One region of the Amycolatopsis sp. cg9 genome, then DNA from elsewhere that is predicted to be linked to it. Evidence: riboswitches for the same ligand, from Rfam matches in the RefSeq annotation. Region 1 holds a riboswitch; the other holds the start of a gene.
What was found. A riboswitch is a leader RNA that binds a small molecule or an ion and turns the genes downstream of it on or off. The one in region 1 is predicted to bind thiamine pyrophosphate.

Region 1 (8,383 bases):
CACGACGTCCGATGTGGACGTCTACTTCGGACTCGTCGGCGAGGCCAGCGACCTGCGCTGGCTCCCCGCGATCAAGCCGGGCGGCCTGCTGATCGGCGTGCCCAGCGGGGTCGCGGACCGCGTCGAAGCGGCCGCCGCCGAACGCGGTGTGCGCACGAGCCGGATCCTCGTCGAACCCGACCGCGGCGGGCTGGCCGGCCTCGTCGAGCTCGTCGAAGCCGGTCAGCTGAAGGTCCGCGTCGAACAGGCCTTCCCGCTGGAAGACGTCGCCAAGGCGCACGAGCTGGGTGAGTCCGGGCGCGTGTCCGGGAAGCTCGTGCTGACCCTCTAACCCCGGGCGACCACCTGCGGCAGCACGGTCGTGAGCCCGGTCCAGTCCGCGGTGACCACCGACGCGTGCTGCTTCGCCAGGTCGGCGACGCGCTGGTTGGCCTGGTCGACTGTCGGGTTGTGGGCGTCGATGGCCGGCGCGACGTTCTGCGCGTCGGTCATCACGACGTAGTAGTGGTTGGCGTCGTACCACCACGGCCCGGTCTGCGTCACCCACGTGTTCGCGTCGCCGTCGAACACCACGAACCACGGCTTGAGGTCGGCGGTGTACTTGTCCCGCGGGTCACCGCCGGCCGCGCCGTGCACGGTCGGGAAGATGTTCGCGTCGCCGAGCTTGCCGGCGTTCTTGAGCCCGACCAGGTACCGCGCGTACTCGACGTCGGTCTTCAGCGTGTCGGTCGGGTTCCCCTCCTCGACCGTGCCCGGGATGATCTCGGTGATCACCCGGCCCCGCAACGCGTCCACCGACGGCCAGTTGTCCGCTTTGGCCGCGTCGTCGAGCGTGCCGTAGCCGCCGAGCAGCTCGGCCGGCCGGAAGGCGACGCTGCCGAGGTGCGCGCGGAACGTCGCGTCCAGCTCGTCCGGGCCCATCCCGGTGTTGTCCGAGAAGCCGGTCTTCATTTCGAGCTTGAGCGTGATCGGCGTGTGCCCGGGGTGGGCCGCGAGCCAGATCCGGATGTCGTCGAGGCAGTACTCCAGGTTCTTGTTCTTGCCGCCGCTGTACAGCTGCGACGCCGAGGTGGCCGCGACGCAGTTGTTGCTGTTCCCCAGCGGGTTCGAGTGGCTGACCTTCCACTCGTGGGTGAAGAAGTCCGGCCAGACGTCCAGCTCGATCAGCGACGAACCCGCGTCGAGCGCCCGCGCGAGGTAGTCGTAGGCCGCCGGGTCGTAGGTGTTGTGCACGCCGACCGTCGTGACGTGGGAAAGCTTCGGGCTGTCCGCGTTGGCCGCCGTCGCTCCGGAGAGCACGAGCGCGGCCGTGAGGAGTGCCACCGAGGAGAGCTTCATCCAGGCTCCTTCGCCCCGTGAACTGGTGAGTAGCCCACACAATGTGCCACCGTGGTTGACTCTTGATGAAGCAAAAGAGGCTGATTGGCCTAGACCAGAAGTCGGGAAAACACCATGACGACGAGCCTTCCGACCGCGTTGACGATCGCCGGGTCGGACTCCGGCGGCGCCGCCGGGCTGCAGGCGGACCTGCGCACGTTCCTGACCTGCGGCGTGCACGGCCTGGTCGCGGTCACCGCCGTCACCGTCCAGAACACCCTTGGCGTGCACGACCGCGCCGACCTGCCCCCGCACATCGTCGCCGGGCAGATCGAGGCCGTGGCGGCGGACATGGGCGTCGGCGCGGCCAAGACCGGCATGCTGGCCTCGGCCGAGATCATCCACGCGGTGGCGGCCGCGTGCGACGAGGCGTCGATCGGCCGGGACGCCGAGATCCCCTTCGTCGTCGACCCGGTGGCGGCGTCGATGCACGGCCACCCGCTGTTCGACGAGGCGGGCCTGCACGCGCTGCGCGACGAACTCCTCCCGCGCGCGACGGTGCTGACCCCGAACCTCGACGAAGTCCGGCTGCTGACCGGCCTGACGGTGACCGACCGCGAAGGCATGCACACCGCGGCCGTGGTGCTGCACCGGATGGGCCCGCGGTACGTCCTGGTGAAGAGCGGCCACCTGCAGTCCGACCCGGAGTGCGTGGACCTGCTCTTCGACGGCTCGACGTTCGTGGAGCTGCCGGGCAAGCGCTACTCGACGCCGCACACGCACGGCGCGGGCGACACGATGGCGTCGGCGCTCACCGCCGGGCTCGCGAAGGGCATGCCCGTGGTCGAGGCGGCCCGCTACGGCAAGTGGTTCGTCTCGCACGCGGTCGAGCACGCCTACCCGATGGGCGCGAAGGTCGGCCCGGTTTCGGCCTTCTGGCGGCTGGCGCCGGAGGAGCGCTGAGTACCCGCCCGGCTACGATCCCTGCGTTTACTGATCCTTGACCCAAGCAGGGGGCGGCCTTGACCGGACGCGAGCGGGCGGCGAAGGTCCTCGAAGACCGCCGCTTCCAGAACTTCATCATCGCCGTGATCGTCTTCAACGCGGTCACGCTCGGCATGGAGACCTCGACGTCGATCATGGCCGGGTACGCCGGCCTCCTGCACGCGCTCGACCACATCGCGCTGGGCATCTTCGTCACCGAGCTGCTGGCGAAGTTCTACGCCTACCGCGGCCGCTTCTTCCGCGACAACTGGAACGTCTTCGACCTGCTGGTGGTCGGCATCGCGGTGATCCCGGCGACCGGGCCGTTCGCGGTGCTGCGGTCGCTGCGCGTGCTCCGGGTGCTGCGGCTGATCTCGGTGGTGCCGTCGATGCGGAAGGTCGTCTCCGGGCTGCTCGCCGCGATCCCCGGCATGGCCTCGATCGCCGCGCTGCTGGCGCTGATCATCTTCGTGGCCGGGGTGATGGCGACGAAGCTGTTCGGCGCCATCGACTCGGGCGACTTCGGCGACCTCGGCACGTCGCTGTTCACCCTGTTCCAGGTGATGACCGGGGAAGCCTGGCCGGACATCGCGAAGACGATCATGGAACAGGCGCCGATGGCGTGGATCTTCTTCGTCGTCTACATCCTGGTGTCCAGCTTCGCGGTGCTGAACCTCTTCATCGCCGTCGTGGTCAGCGGCATGGAGGACGAGCTGCGCCAGGACATCCGCGAGGAAGAGGCGAAGCAGGCCGAAACCCAGGCGGCCGCGAACCGGGAAATCCTCGACGAGCTCCGGGCCCTGCGCGCGGAGCTCGCCGAGCTGCGACAGCAGGCCGCTTAGCGGAACGCGGCCGCGTTGCGGGCGGCCCAGTCCGCGAAGGTGCGGGGCGCGCGGCCGAGGACCCGTTCGACGTCGGGGCTGACGCGCACCTCGGCGGGGCTCGGCGAACCGAGGATGTCCAAGGTGTCGTCGGCGAGCTCGGCCGGCATGCTCCGCGTCATGCCCGCCTTGGCCTCTTCGCGGGTGAGTTCGTGGAACCGCACCGGCGAACCCAGCGCGGCGGCGATGGCCGCCGCCTGCCCCCGCGGTGTGATGACCTCCGGCCCGGTCAGCTCGTACGCGCCGCCGGAGTACCGGTCGTCCAGCAGGCAGGCCGCGGCGACCTCGGCGATGTCCGCCGGGTCGATGATCGGCACCCCGGTGTCGCCGAAGGGCGCGGCGACGACCCGCTGCGCGCGGACGCTTTCCGCCCACCACAGGGCGTTGGACGCGAAGCCGCCCGGCCGCAGGATCGCCCAGTCGACGCCGGATTCCCCCACCGCGTCCTCCAGCTCGCGCATCGCGACCCGCGTGGCGCCGAAGGGCCTGGTCACCACGCCCAGGGTGGACAGCAGGACGATCCGGCCGACCCCGGCGCGCGCGGCCCGCTCGACGATGTCGGCAGGATTCGCCCCGACGGCGTGCAGGTCGCCCGACAGCAGCAAGAACAACGCCTTCGCGCCGGCCAGCACCGGCTCGAGACCGGCGGGTTCCGCCAGGTCGGCCACCACGTGGCGGACGCCGTCCGGCACCGGCGCGGCGTGCCGCGACACCGCCGTCACCGGCTGCCCGGCCTCGGCCAGCGCCCGCGTCAGCGGCGCGCCCACGTTCCCGGTAGCCCCGGTCACCACGATCATGAACAGCTCCTTCGTCCGATTTCCCGAGTGCTCGGAACGGTAGGAGCGGAGCTAACTTCTGGTAAGTACATACCTTTGGGTAAGCTCAGGACATGACCGGAGGCCCGCAGCTCACCCCGGCCGGCACCGAGGCCCGGTATGAGGTGTTTCACACCGACTGCCTCGCGCGGGACGTGGTCGGCCACGTCACCAGCCGGTGGGGCATCTGGGTGCTGATCTCCTTGCAGCGCACCGACCTCAGGTTCTTCGAGCTGCGGGAGAGCATCGAGGGCATCAGCGAGAAGATGCTCGCCCAATCGCTGCGCGCGCTGGTCCAGGACGGCCTGATCTGGCGGCGGGTCGAGCCGACGACGCCGCCGCAGGTCACCTACGGGCTGACCGAGTTCGGCCGGGACGTCGGCGAACCGCTGCTGGAGCTGTTCGACCGGATCACGCGCCGGCTCGCGGACTAGCTCAGTCGTCGGCGATCAGGGCCTCGAGCGCCGGGATCGCCGCCGTCAACGCCTCGCGGTGCTCGGGCGACAGCCGGTCGAGGCGCCGGTTCAGCTCCTGCACCCGCGTCGACCGGACGCCGGAGACGAGCCGCTCGCCCTCCTCGGTCGCCTTCGCCAGCCACGCCCGGCGGTCGACCGGGTCGGACTCGCGGCTCACGTAGCCGGCCTCGACGAGGGACGCGATGATCCGCGACATCGTCGCCGCGGCGACGCCCTCCTTGGCCGCGAGGTCGCCGAGGCGGAGCTGACCGGAGTTCACGAGCGTCGCCAGCGCCGAAATGGCGCCGTGGCCCGGGCCCGGCACGCCGGCTTGCCGCAGTGACCGGGACAGCCTTCCGACGGCCAGGTACAACCTGCCCGAGACGTCCTGGACCGATGTGCTCGTCACGGCTGGCTCCTTCTGCCCTGCCCCGCCGCCGGTGCGCCGGAAAGTGCCGTCCACCTTACGGGTCCGGGGTGCGGGTTCGGCGTCAAGGGACCTCGGTTCACCGGGGTGGACTCGACGCTTTCGCCCAGAAGCGCTGCGGCACCCGGCCCGCACCGCGAGCCAGGTGACCGGCCACGACGGCCGACCGCATCGCCGACGCCATCCGCTCCGGATCGGCCGCCCGGGTGACGGCCGTGGACAGCAGGACAGCGTCGCAGCCGAGCTCCATCGCCAGGGTCGCGTCCGACGCCGTGCCGATTCCGGCGTCCAGGATCACCGGCACGCCCGCTCGCGACACGATCAGCTCGATGTTGTGCGGATTCCGGATGCCGAGCCCGGTGCCGATCGGCGCGCCCAGCGGCATCACCGCGGCGCAGCCCGCCTCTTCCAGGCGCAGCGCGAGCACCGGGTCGTCGTTCGTGTAGGCGAACACGGTGAACCCGTCGGCGGTCAGCCGTTCGGCCGCGTCGAGGGTTTCGATCGGGTCCGGGAGCAGCGTGCGGTCGTCGGCGTGCACCTCGAGCTTGATCAGGTCGGTACCGAGGGCTTCCCGCGCGAGCTGCGCGGTGAGCACCGCTTCGGCGGCCGTGCGGCAGCCCGCGGTGTTCGGCAGCAGCCCGATGCCGAGCCGCTTGAGCAGTTCGAGGACACCGGAACCGCCTTCGGCGTCGGCGCGGCGCATGGCGACGGTGGTCAGCTCGGTGCCGGAGGCGACCAGTGCGCGTTCGAGCACGGCGAGGTTGGCCGCGCCGCCGGTGCCGATGATCAGCCGGGACGACAGCTTGGCGGTGCCGATGACCAGCGGTTCTTCGTCCACTTCAGCCTCCCTGGACCGCGGTGAGCACGTCCACGCCCGCGCCCTTGGGCACGGTGGTGGCCGCCCAGTCGGCGCGGCGGACGACGACGCCGTCGACCGCCACGGCGATCCCGGGCCGCTGTCCGCCGGACGCGTCGAGGACGTCGGCGACGGTCGCGCCGTCCGGGAACTCCGTCCACTCGCCGTTGAGCTTGATCTCCATCACACGTGCTCCTTCTGGTGCAGCCGGACGGGCGAAGCCGCCTCGACGCCTTCGGGTGGCTCCTCCCCCTCGAGCCAGGCGACCACGGCGGCCGCGGTCACGGGGGCCATCAGCAGGCCGTTGCGGTGGTGCCCGGTCGCGGCGAAGACGCCGTCGTCCAGCACACCGATGTAGGGCAGCACGTCCCGGCTCGCGGCCCGCAGCCCGGCGGCGGTCTCGGCCAGCTCGTACTCGGTGATCGCGGGGAAGACGCGTTCGGCGCCTTCGAGCAGCTCGCGCACGCCGCGCGCGGTGACGGCCCGGTCGAAGCCCGCCTCGTACTGCGTGGCGCCGAGGACGAGCTCCTGCTCGCCGCGCGGGACGAGGTAGATCGGCCGGCCCTCGACGACGGCCCGCACGGTGTGCGCGGGCGGTGGCAGGCAGCCGCGACGCGGCTTCAGCCGCAGGATCTCGCCCTTGAGCGGCCGGACGGCCCCGGCCAGCTGCGGGTGCAGCCGCCCGGTCCAGGCGCCCGCGGCGAGCACGACGGCTTCGGCGTCCGGCAGCGTTTCGACGCGCTCGCGCACGAACCGGACGTCGTGGTTGACGCAGGCCGCGTACAGCGCGTTGAGCAGTTTCCGGTTGTCCACGGCCAGGTCGCCGGGCACGTGGAGTCCACTTCGGACGGACCCGACGCCGGGTTCGAGCCGCTTGGTCTCCCGTGCGGTCAAGCGTTCGGCGGCGCGGCCGATCGAGTGCAGGTAGCCGGCGAGGATGTCGAGGTGCCCGGCGTCGGCGCTGTCGAACGCGACGACGAGCGTCCCGTGCCCGGCGAGGCCCGGGTCGACGCCTTCCCGCGCGAGGTCGCTCGCGAAGCCGGGCCAGCGTTCCAGCGAAGCTTCGCCGAGGCTGAGCACGTCTTCTTCGCCGGGCCAGGCCTCGGTGACCGGGGCCAGCATGCCCCCGGCCAGCCAGGACGCGCCGCCGCGGGCGGGCTCGGGATCGTGCACGGTGACGTCGTGGCCCGCCTTCGCGGCCCGCCACGCCGCGGACAGGCCGATCACGCCGCCGCCCACCACTGCCAGGTTCGTCATGGGATCACGCTCCCTGCGCCGGCATGACCCGGATCAGGTTCCACGGTCGGAGCGGCAGCTCCCTCTCAGCCCGTGCCTCGGGCTCCCGTGCGGACTCCCTCACCCTAACTCGCGCGGTACGGTCGCCGCTATGCCCGCCCTCTCCGGTGACAAGATCCGCGCCCGCCTCGACGCGGCGCGCCTGTACCTGTGCACGGATGCCCGCACCTCCCGCGGCGACCTGGCTTCGTTCGCCGACGCGGCGCTGGCCGGCGGTGTCGACGTGATCCAGCTGCGCGACAAGACCGGCGGCGCGCCGCTGGAGGCCGCTGCCGAAATCGCGGCGCTGGAGGTGCTGGCCGAGGCGTGCGCCCGCCACGGGGCGCTGCTGTCGGTGAACGACCGGGCGGACGTGGCACTGGCGGTCGGCGCGGATGTGCTCCACCTCGGCCAGGACGACATCCCGGTCCCGCTGGCCCGCCGCATCCTCGGCGACGACGTCGTGATCGGCCGCTCGACGCACTCCCTCGACCAGGCGCTGTCGGCCGCGGCGGAGCCCGGGGTGGACTACTTCTGCACCGGCCCGTGCTGGCCGACGCCGACCAAGCCGGGCCGCGACGCACCGGGCCTCGACCTGGTGCGCGCGGTGGCCGGCTGGGCCCCGGAACGGCCGTGGTTCGCGATCGGCGGCATCGACGGCGACCGCCTGCCTTCGGTGCTGGACGCCGGCGCGTCCCGCATCGTCGTCGTCCGGGCCATCACGGAGGCCGAGGACCCGGCCGAGGCGGCCCGCGCGCTCCGCTCCCACCTGGTCTGAGCCGGATGCGCTGAAGGCCACCATCACGGCACCTGGTGCCCATGGTGGTGGCCTTCAGCGGCGTTACGGGGTCGGGGTGGTCGCCGCGCCTTGGCTGGTGGGCGGGGTGGTGGTGGCCGGGGCCGAGGTCGACGGCTGCTGCGTCGACGTGCTCGGCGTGGTGGTCGGGGTCTCCGACGAGGTCGTCGGGGCCGTCGACGTGTCCGACGGGGTCGTGGTCGTCTCCGTCGGGGAGACCTGGGTGTCCGTCGGGGTCGTGGGCGTCGTCGACGGGGTTGTGTCGGGGTGACCGCCGCCGCCGAAGATCTTGCCGATGCTCGTGCCCGTGCCGCCGCCGATCTGGGTGCCCGTCGCCGACTCGAAGCCGACGATCGCCAGGATCGCCACCGCGAACGCCGCCACGCTGGTGCCGATGATCAACGGCCAGCGCAGTTTCCGCAGCCGCGAGGGTCCGGCCTCCTCGGGTTTCGGCAGCTGGACCGTGGGTTGTTCGGTGAGCGGCAGCTCTTCGGGTTCGACCGCCCCGCGCCGCCGGATCCCCGACGTCGCCAGCACGCGGGCCTTGAGCGCCGCTTCGCGCGTGCGTTGCAGCGAG
Region 2 (8,383 bases), 580 kb from region 1:
CGCCGACCTGCAGACCCTGGACAAGGCGCTGCCGCGGCTGGAGAAGGAAGCGCGGACGAAGAAGGAGAACAAGCCCGCGCTCGACAACGCCCAGAAGGCGAAGGAGATCCTCGACGCCGGGCGCACGCTCTTCCAGGCCCAGAAGGAAGTCGACTTCGACGCGCTGCGCGAGCTGAGCCTGCTGACGACGAAGCCGTTCCTGTACGTCTTCAACGCGGACGAGTCGGTGCTGACTGACGACGCCCGCCGCGAGGAACTGACCAAGCTGGTCGCCCCCGCGGACGCGGTGTTCCTCGACGCGAAGGTCGAGGCGGAGCTGCTGGAACTGGACGACGAGGAGTCGGTCCGCGAGCTCCTGGAGTCGGTCGGCCAGCCGGAGCCGGGCCTGTACTCACTGGCCCGCGCGGGTTTCCACACGCTCGGCCTGCAGACGTACCTGACGGCGGGCCCCAAGGAGTCCCGCGCCTGGACGATCCCCCAGGGCGCGACGGCCCCGCAGGCCGCGGGCGTGATCCACACGGACTTCGAGCGCGGCTTCATCAAGGCGGAGATCGTCTCGTACGACGACCTGATGGCGGCGGGTTCGATGGTGGCGGCGCGCGCGGCGGGCAAGGTCCGCATGGAGGGCAAGGACTACATCATGGCCGACGGCGACGTGGTCGAGTTCCGCTTCAACGTGTGACGGGTCACCAACTGCTCACGAGGGATCTGACCGCGGCGTCGACGTCCTGACCCGAAAGCAGCGCGGCCACGGCGGTTTTCAGCGCGGCCGCGGTTTGCCCGAAGATCATCTCGGACGAGTTGACCAGGTCGAAGCCGGCGCGGTCGATCGTCAGCGTCCCGGTCGGCAGTCCGGGCCCGTCGCCGAGCGCGTCGGCGACCGCCGAGGCGAACTCGCCGGGCAGGCCGACGGTGAAGGGCTGCTTCCACAGAACGCTCGGGCACGTTGGCGCTTCGTCGGCATCGAAGACCCCGAAGGGAGCCACGGCTACCGAGAACCGGGTTTCGTGGTCCTGGCCGGGCACGAATTGTCCGCCGAGAAGTGCGCGTGGAGCGAGACCGCCGAACCGCCGGAGGACTTCGACGTGCAGGCGGAGAGGGACGGCCGGGGCAGCTATGGCCGGGCGGGACGAGCACAGCCAGTCCGCGGCTTGGTAGGTCGCGGGGTGATCACCTTCGCCGATCGCGACGATCCCGTGTTTTTCCACTTCTACGATCGTCATCGCGGTCCCAACCCGTTCATCTTCCGCCACCACGGACCGAACAGGGGCTCCTGGTCGATCACGTCGGGATCATAATTCTTGCCGGGAGGATGCGTTTGCAGCGCCTCGGCGTGCGCATCGTCGTAGCCCATTCCGCCATCCATCAGCTTCGCCTCGAGCGTTTCGTGGCGCATGAAGTTGGTTTGTGCCTCGGACAGGGGCTTCCCCTCCGCGAGGGCCTTGCCGATCCTGTCCAGCATCACATCGTTCGGTCCGAAGTGATCGAGGCCGGGGCGTGACAGGTGCTCCTTCACTCGCGATACGTCGGCCGGGGCGAAGCTGGTGGGCGCGTCCGGGGATCCGCCCTCTCGCGGGAGTCCATTTTCCGAATCTGGTTCGTGCTCGCCGTGCCGAGGCGAACCTTTGATCACCTTTCCCAGGCCGAACGCACTGAACCCGACCAGCGCGTTGCCGGTGATCTTGCCCAAGGCGCGGTCGCCGTGCCCATTCGCCCAGTCGTCCCAAGCGACCATCTCCTTGAAGGTGTCGACCGGGTGCGCGATGTTGTGCGCCATCGCCGCGACCACTTCCGCCGGATCGGCGAGAACCTGGTACAGGCCTTCTCCGGCGCCCTTGATGCTGTCCCAAATACCGCCGAAAAAGTTCGCGTCAGCCTGCTTTCGCGAGTCTTGTGGCGCTGCGGCTCCCTCGTAGCGCAAGGCATCGGCTGTCAGGCCGCCGACGTTCGCCAGCTGCTGACGGGCGCGGCCAAGGATGTCCCGGGCAGCCTGACGCTGGGGCTCGCCCGGATCGACGAACGGCGGTGCCTGCACCACGGTCGGATCGCCCCTTTGTGCGTTGGCCCTGGTTTCGGCTTCGGCATCGGCGGTGGCACGGTCGTGATCGGCTCTGGCTTGCCGCGTGGCGTTGTCACCCTCTTCCCACCGCGCGATGGCTTCCGCTGCCTGCCCTTGTGCCCAGGACAGGCAGTTCGCGAAGTCGGTCAGCGCCGAGGCGGCGTTGTCCAAGGAGTCGCCGGCCTGGCCCCAGCGGGGTACTTCGGTTTGATGATCCTCGTGAAACTTGTTCGCGGCCGGTCCCTGCCATGCTCCGGTGTCGATCCGCTTGAGCGCCTCGCCGACGGCGTGTGCCGTCTTGGCGCGCTCGTATAGCACCCGGGCGTTCTCGAACACCGCCGGCGGGTCGCCGGGCACCAAGGACTTCGGATCGTCGGTCTGGCCGAGCTCTGCCATCACACGCCACCGATCGTGGGCTCGTCGGGCGTGACCGCGCCCCAACCGGGATCGGACTTCAAGGACGCGGTGTTGTCGTGCTCGACCGCGCGGTAGGCAGCGGCGGCCTGGCCCAGCAGGTCGCCGAGATCACCGGCCCGGTCGGACAGCGCATCCAGTCCGACGCTCCACCTCGCGCACAGCTCCGCCAGGGCCTCGTGAACACCGTTATGGCCGTACAGCCGGGACTCACCGCACAACCCGCGTAACTCGAAACTGCTCTGGTCGTGCACTACTGCGCTCATGTTCTTCGACGCACTCTCCAGCACGTCGACGTCGACGTGGAAGCCTGGACCATCCACCGCTCCGCACCCCGTGGCTCGCGTCAGGTGATTACGCCGTCCGATGTCGCCGCCGGTCGGCCTGAACCCATGCTCGTGCGATCACCTCAGGTGGTGCCATCCGCGACAGCACGGGGAACCGGTGCGTATCGTCGGGGTCGACCATCAGACCCACACCCGGCGGTACCAGTTCCAGAAGATCCGCCCCCGTCGTGGTGAAGCAGTCGCATTCGCCCGCGTGCGCGGCCAGCCTCTCGACAGTGGTGAACACGACCATCCACCGGCCCCGCTCCCCGAGGTCGGTCACCAGTAGAGCGGGTGACTCCGGCCGCTGCGCGTACACCACCGTGCTCGCGAACGCGTCCATGAAGTCGCCTGGCTCGCGGCTGCCGTGCCAGATCTGCTGCGCGAGGACGGCCAACCTGGCTTCTGCGGCACTCCCCTCACGATCCACATCCACGAGATTACTGGGCGTGAGCGAATGGCCCAAGTACTAAGTTCGTGGCAATTCCACGAAGGCTGATGAGTAGATGGAGGACACTTGAATCGTTCGCTGACCCCGGACGAGCGCGCGGTCCTCGACGTCCTACTCGCCGGTGACTTCCCCGGCGCGGTCGAACTGCGAGTGCAAGCCGCCACCGCGCAGGTGAGCGGGAGCTGCGGCTGCGGGTGCCCGACCGTCTGCCTCGTGGTCGACGACGCCACGCCGACGGCCGAAATCACGGAGCGGGCTGCGGTCGAAGCCGACGTGCCGGATGGCGGGCTCATCGTGTTCGTCGACGAAGGCCGGCTTTCCTGCCTCGAGTACTGGACCGTCGAAGACGAGCCCCCGGCCGCGTTCCCAGCGCCGGACCAGATCCGGGTCGGATGAAAGACGCCGTCGCTCCGATGATCAGAGCGACGGCGCGAACGTACTCAGCCGAGCAGGCCCATCAGGGCAATCGCGATCAGCACCACCGCGGGGGCGAGGGCGTTGATCCAGGCGCGCTGCGCGGGGGTGAGGGCGGCGGTGCTGTTCATGGCGTTTCCCAGGGTCGAAATCGATGCTTCCGCCCTGCTCAGCGCGCTGATCATGCCCTTCGTTAGCGGCTGTGATCGAACTCACCGGCATCCGGGTGACGGCGGCCCCGGGCGGTGAACCAGAGGACGCCGCCTGCTGCTGCCACCATCGTTGCGAATGCTGCTGTGCCGACCACGATCGCCTGCGTCATGACCCGTCTCTCCTAGCAAAAGTCGTTTACCGAGAGACGTCGAAACCGCGAAAAAGTGCACTCAGCGTAACCGAGATCACAGCGATGACAGCACCGAGTCGATCTGTGAAGCCAGCGAGAAGTCCTTCGCCGTCAGGCCGCCCGCCGAATGGGTGGAGAGCCGGAACGTCAGGGTGCGCCAGCGGATGTCGATGTCCGGGTGGTGGTCGGCCGCCTCGGCCAGCACCGCCACCCGGTCGACCACCTCGATCGCCTGGGGGAACGAGGCGAGTTCCACCTCGCGGGAGATCACCGCACCCGACCTGGTCCAGCTCGCGCCCAGTCGTCCGTCGGCCTCGGAGTCGCTCAAGATTTCCGTCATGTCTCCATGGTCGTCCGTCCTGGACTACGCTGCACGGTTGCCACGGGAGTCCGGTCAGCCGGGCTGAGAGGCGGGTCACCCCGCGACCGTTCGCACCTGACCGGATCATGCCGGCGAAGGGAGGGCTTCCCTCCTCGTCCGGCGAAGTGCAGGAGGGGTAGATGAAACGCAGGGCTGTTCGCGCGGCGACGGCCATCGCCGTCGTCAGCGTCGTCGCCGCGGGGTGCTCGCTGTCGGACGGCGACGGTGGCACGCAGCAGACGCCCACCGTCACCCTCGTGACGCACGACTCCTTCCTGGCGCCGCAGGAGGTGCTCGACGCCTTCCAGAAGCAGTCGGGCATCAAGATCTCCGTGCTCAAGCAGGGCGACGCCGGATCGCTGACCAACAAGCTCGTGCTCACCAAGGCCAACCCGGTCGGCGACGTCGCGTACGGCGTCGACTCGACCTTCGCTTCGCGCGCGCTCAAGGAAGGCGTCTTCGAGCCCTACACCAGCCCGGAGGCCGACCGCGGGCCGCAGCGGTACGCCGTCGATCCCGAGCACCGGTTGTCCGCCGTCGACGTCGGGGACGTCTGCGTCAACGTCGACGCGAACTACTTCGCCACCAAGGGGATCCCGGCGCCGGCCAGCTACGACGACCTGGCCGACCCGAAGTACAAGGACCTCCTCGTCGCCGAGGACCCGGCCACGGCGTCGCCCGGGCTCGCCTTCCTCCTCGGCACCATCGCGAAGTACGGCGAGGCCGGTTGGCAGGACTACTGGACGAAGCTGAAGGCCAACGGCCTCAAGGTCGTCAGCGGCTGGGAAGAGGCCTACACCAAGGAGTTCTCCGGCTCCTCCGGCAAGGGACCGCGGCCGATCGTCGTGTCGTATGCGTCTTCGCCCGCCGCCGAGGTCGGGGACGACGGGAAGCCGCGCACCAAGGCGCTGCTCGACACCTGCTACCGGCAGGTCGAGTACGCCGGCGTGCTCGCCGGCGGCAAGCAGACCGAGAGCGCGCGCAAGGTCGTCGACTTCCTGCTGTCGCAGCAGTTCCAGGCGACCGTCGCGGCCAACATGTACGTCTACCCGGCGCGCCAGGGCGTCGACCTGCCCGCGGGCTGGGCGCAGGTCGCGCCGCTGCCGCAGAAGCCGCAGACGCTGACGGCGGACCAGGTGCAGGCCGGCCGGGAGAAGTGGATCGGCGAATGGCGCACGCTCGTGCAGTCGTAGCCCCGCCAAGGCAGGCTCGGGGGCTCGGCCTGGCGTTGCTGGGGCTGGCCCCGATCGGCTTCCTGGTGGTCTTCTTCGCCTGGCCGGTGCTGGCGATCGTCGGGCGCGGGTTCGCCGCGGGCGGCCTCGACGTCGTCCTCGGCGACGCGCGGACCTGGCAGCTGGCCGGGTTCACCGTCGCGAGCGCGGCCGCGTCGACGCTGGTGGCGGTGGTGGCCGGGCTCCCGGTGGCGTTCCTGCTGGCCCGGGTGAAGCTGCCCGGCGTCGGCCTGGCGCGGACGCTGGTGCTGGTGCCGTTCGTGCTGCCGACCGTCGTCGTCGGGCTGGCGTTCCGCGCGCTCTGGCCGGACGGCGGCGTGCTGCCGATCGTGCTCGCCAACGCCTTCTTCAACGTCGCCGTCGTCGCGCGCACGGTCGCCGGGCTGTGGGCGCGGCTGGATTCGCGGACGACCGACGCCGCCCGCGCGCTCGGCGCGTCCCCGTGGCGGGCCTTCCGCTCGGTGACGCTGCCCGCGCTGGCCCCGGCGGTCACGTCCGCCGCGGCCGTGGTTTTCCTTTTCTGCGCCACCAGTTTCGGGGTCGTGCTGATCCTCGGCGGCGCGAAGTACCGGACGCTCGAGACCGAGATCTACCTGCGCACGGTCGACCTCCTGGACCTTTCGGGCGCGGCGGCGCTTTCCCTGATCCAGTTCGCGGCCGTGGTCGCCGCGCTGGTGCTCGGCGGGCTGGCCCGGCGGCGCAAGGAGGGGGCCAAAACCGGTTCCGGCGGCGCACGGCGGCCGCGTGGCGGCGAGTGGTGGGGCGTCGGCGCCGCGGGTGTCGTCCTGGCGCTGCTGCTGACGCCGATCGTCGCGCTGCTCGCCGAGTCGGTGTCCACTGAGGACGGCTGGAGCCTCGCGGGCTACCGCGCGCTGAGTGGCACCGGGGAGAAGGGCGCGCTGCAGGTGTCCGGCTGGGACGCCGCGGTGAACTCGCTGAAGGTCGCGATCGACGCGACGCTGCTCGCGACCGTGGTCGGCGTGCTCGCGTCCGTGGTGCTGGTGGCGCTGCGGCGCTCACCCGCGAAGTCCGCGCGCGGCCTCGGCGAGACGATGGACGCCGTCCTGATGCTGCCGCTGGGCGTGTCCGCGGTGACCGTCGGCTTCGGCTACCTGGTCACGCTCGACGCGCTGCCTGGCGACCTGCGGACGTCGCCCTACCTCGTCCCGCTGGCCCAGGCGCTGGTGATCACGCCGCTGATCGTGCGGATGGTGCTGCCGGTGCTGCGCTCGGTCGACGTCCGGCTGCGGCAGGCCGCGTCGACGCTCGGCGCGAGCCCGCTGCGGGTGTGGCGCGAGATCGACCTGCCGCTGGCGCTGCGGCCGCTGGTCGCCGCCGCCGGGTTCGGCTTCGTCGTGGCGCTCGGCGAGTTCGGCGCGACCAGCTTCCTCGCCCGGCCGACGGCGCCGACGCTGCCGGTCGCGATCGCGTCGCTGATGGGACGGCCGGGGGAGCTCAACAACCAGATGGCGTACGCCGCGTGCGCGCTGCTGATGCTCGTGACGGTGCTGGCGGTCGCGCTGATCGACCGGCTCGGACGCGGCCGGGTGGGGGAGTTCTGATGGCGCTGTCGGTGCGGGACCTGACCGTCCACTACGGATCGTTCGCCGCGGTGCGCGACGCCCGGCTGGACATCGCCGACGGCGAGGTGCTGGCGCTGCTCGGCCCGTCGGGGTCGGGGAAGTCGACGCTGCTGCGCGCGATCACCGGGCTCGAACCGGGCGCGCGCGGCTCGGTGAGCTGGGACGGCGAGGACCTCGGCGCGGTGCCGGTGCACAAGCGCGGGTTCGGGCTGGTGTTCCAGGACGGCCAGCTCTTCGGTCACCGCGACGTCGCCGCGAACATCGCTTTCGGCCTGCGCATGCACGGCGTTCCCCGCGCGCAGTGGGCACCGCGGGTCGCCGAACTGCTGGCGCTGGTCGGCCTGACCGGCTTCGAAAAGCGGCGCGTTACCGAGCTTTCCGGCGGTCAGGCCCAGCGGGTCGCGCTGGCTCGGGCGCTCGCGCCGAAGCCGCGGCTGCTGCTGCTCGACGAGCCGCTGTCCGGGTTGGACGCCGGGTTGCGCGAGCAGCTGGCCATCGACCTCGCGGATTTGTTGCGGCGCAGCAAGATAACGGCGCTCTTGGTGACGCACGATCAGGAAGAGGCGTTCACGCTCGCCGACCGGGTCGCGGTGCTCGACGCCGGGCAGGTCCGGCAGGAGGGCGCGGTCCTGCGCGTGTGGCGCAACCCGGCCGACGACGACGTGGCCCGGTTCCTCGGCGTGACGACGTTCGTGGACGGCGTCGCGGCCGACGGGCACGTGCACACGTCCCTCGGTGACGTCGCGCTCCCGGACGTCGCCGACGGCCCGGTCCGGCTGGGCTTGCGGCCGCACGCGCTGCGGGTCGCGGCCGAAGGCGTGGCCGGCGAAGTGGTGGCCGCGGTCCACCGCCGCGAGCACGTCCGGCTCGTGGTGCGCCTGGCGGAGTCCACTGTGGACGCGGTGGCCCCGGCGGCGTCGGACCTGCGCGCGGGCGACGCGGTGCGGGTGGAGCTCGACCCGGACGGCGTCGCGCTCGTCGGTTGACGCCCGCCGGGAAGCGGCGTCACCGGCCTCGTCCGCGGGTCAGCGCCGACAGGAGAATGCTCAAGACCCGTCGAGCGTCGGCGCGTCGGCGGTGGTCGGTGTGCAGGGTGGCCGTGAGCACCACGGCCGCCATCAGGAGCAGGCCGACGGTGGTCGCGGCGGCCAGCACATACGGCAGCACCGGCGTGTTCACGACGAGCGCGGATATCGACGA

Region 2: another riboswitch for thiamine pyrophosphate. It lies ahead of AB5J73_RS05050 (thiamine ABC transporter substrate binding subunit); the one in region 1 lies ahead of thiO (glycine oxidase ThiO).

The regions. Positions count from the first base shown of each region.
Region 1 covers NZ_CP166850.1:1,735,531-1,743,913, forward strand. The annotation lists gene AB5J73_RS07900 (NADP-dependent oxidoreductase) at 1-331, shown strand, start outside; gene AB5J73_RS07905 (phosphatidylinositol-specific phospholipase C domain-containing protein) at 328-1,338, opposite strand; gene thiD (bifunctional hydroxymethylpyrimidine kinase/phosphomethylpyrimidine kinase) at 1,453-2,280, shown strand; gene AB5J73_RS07915 (ion transporter) at 2,340-3,143, shown strand; gene AB5J73_RS07920 (SDR family oxidoreductase) at 3,140-3,979, opposite strand; gene AB5J73_RS07925 (winged helix-turn-helix transcriptional regulator) at 4,072-4,431, shown strand; gene AB5J73_RS07930 (MarR family winged helix-turn-helix transcriptional regulator) at 4,433-4,861, opposite strand; gene AB5J73_RS07935 (thiazole synthase) at 4,959-5,717, opposite strand; gene thiS (sulfur carrier protein ThiS) at 5,719-5,919, opposite strand; gene thiO (glycine oxidase ThiO) at 5,919-6,992, opposite strand; TPP riboswitch at 6,986-7,091, opposite strand; gene thiE (thiamine phosphate synthase) at 7,123-7,788, shown strand; gene AB5J73_RS07955 (hypothetical protein) at 7,852-8,383, opposite strand, start outside.
Region 2 covers NZ_CP166850.1:1,150,750-1,159,132, reverse strand. The annotation lists gene ychF (redox-regulated ATPase YchF) at 1-682, shown strand, start outside; gene AB5J73_RS05090 (hypothetical protein) at 687-1,256, opposite strand; gene AB5J73_RS05085 (putative T7SS-secreted protein) at 1,220-2,455, opposite strand; gene AB5J73_RS05080 (hypothetical protein) at 2,455-2,796, opposite strand; gene AB5J73_RS05075 (SseB family protein) at 2,828-3,196, opposite strand; gene AB5J73_RS05070 (hypothetical protein) at 3,317-3,646, shown strand; gene AB5J73_RS05065 (hypothetical protein) at 3,691-3,849, opposite strand; gene AB5J73_RS05060 (hypothetical protein) at 3,858-3,986, opposite strand; gene AB5J73_RS05055 (4a-hydroxytetrahydrobiopterin dehydratase) at 4,063-4,347, opposite strand; TPP riboswitch at 4,380-4,487, shown strand; gene AB5J73_RS05050 (thiamine ABC transporter substrate binding subunit) at 4,509-5,561, shown strand; gene AB5J73_RS05045 (ABC transporter permease) at 5,537-7,162, shown strand; gene AB5J73_RS05040 (ABC transporter ATP-binding protein) at 7,162-8,169, shown strand; gene AB5J73_RS05035 (hypothetical protein) at 8,189-8,383, opposite strand, start outside.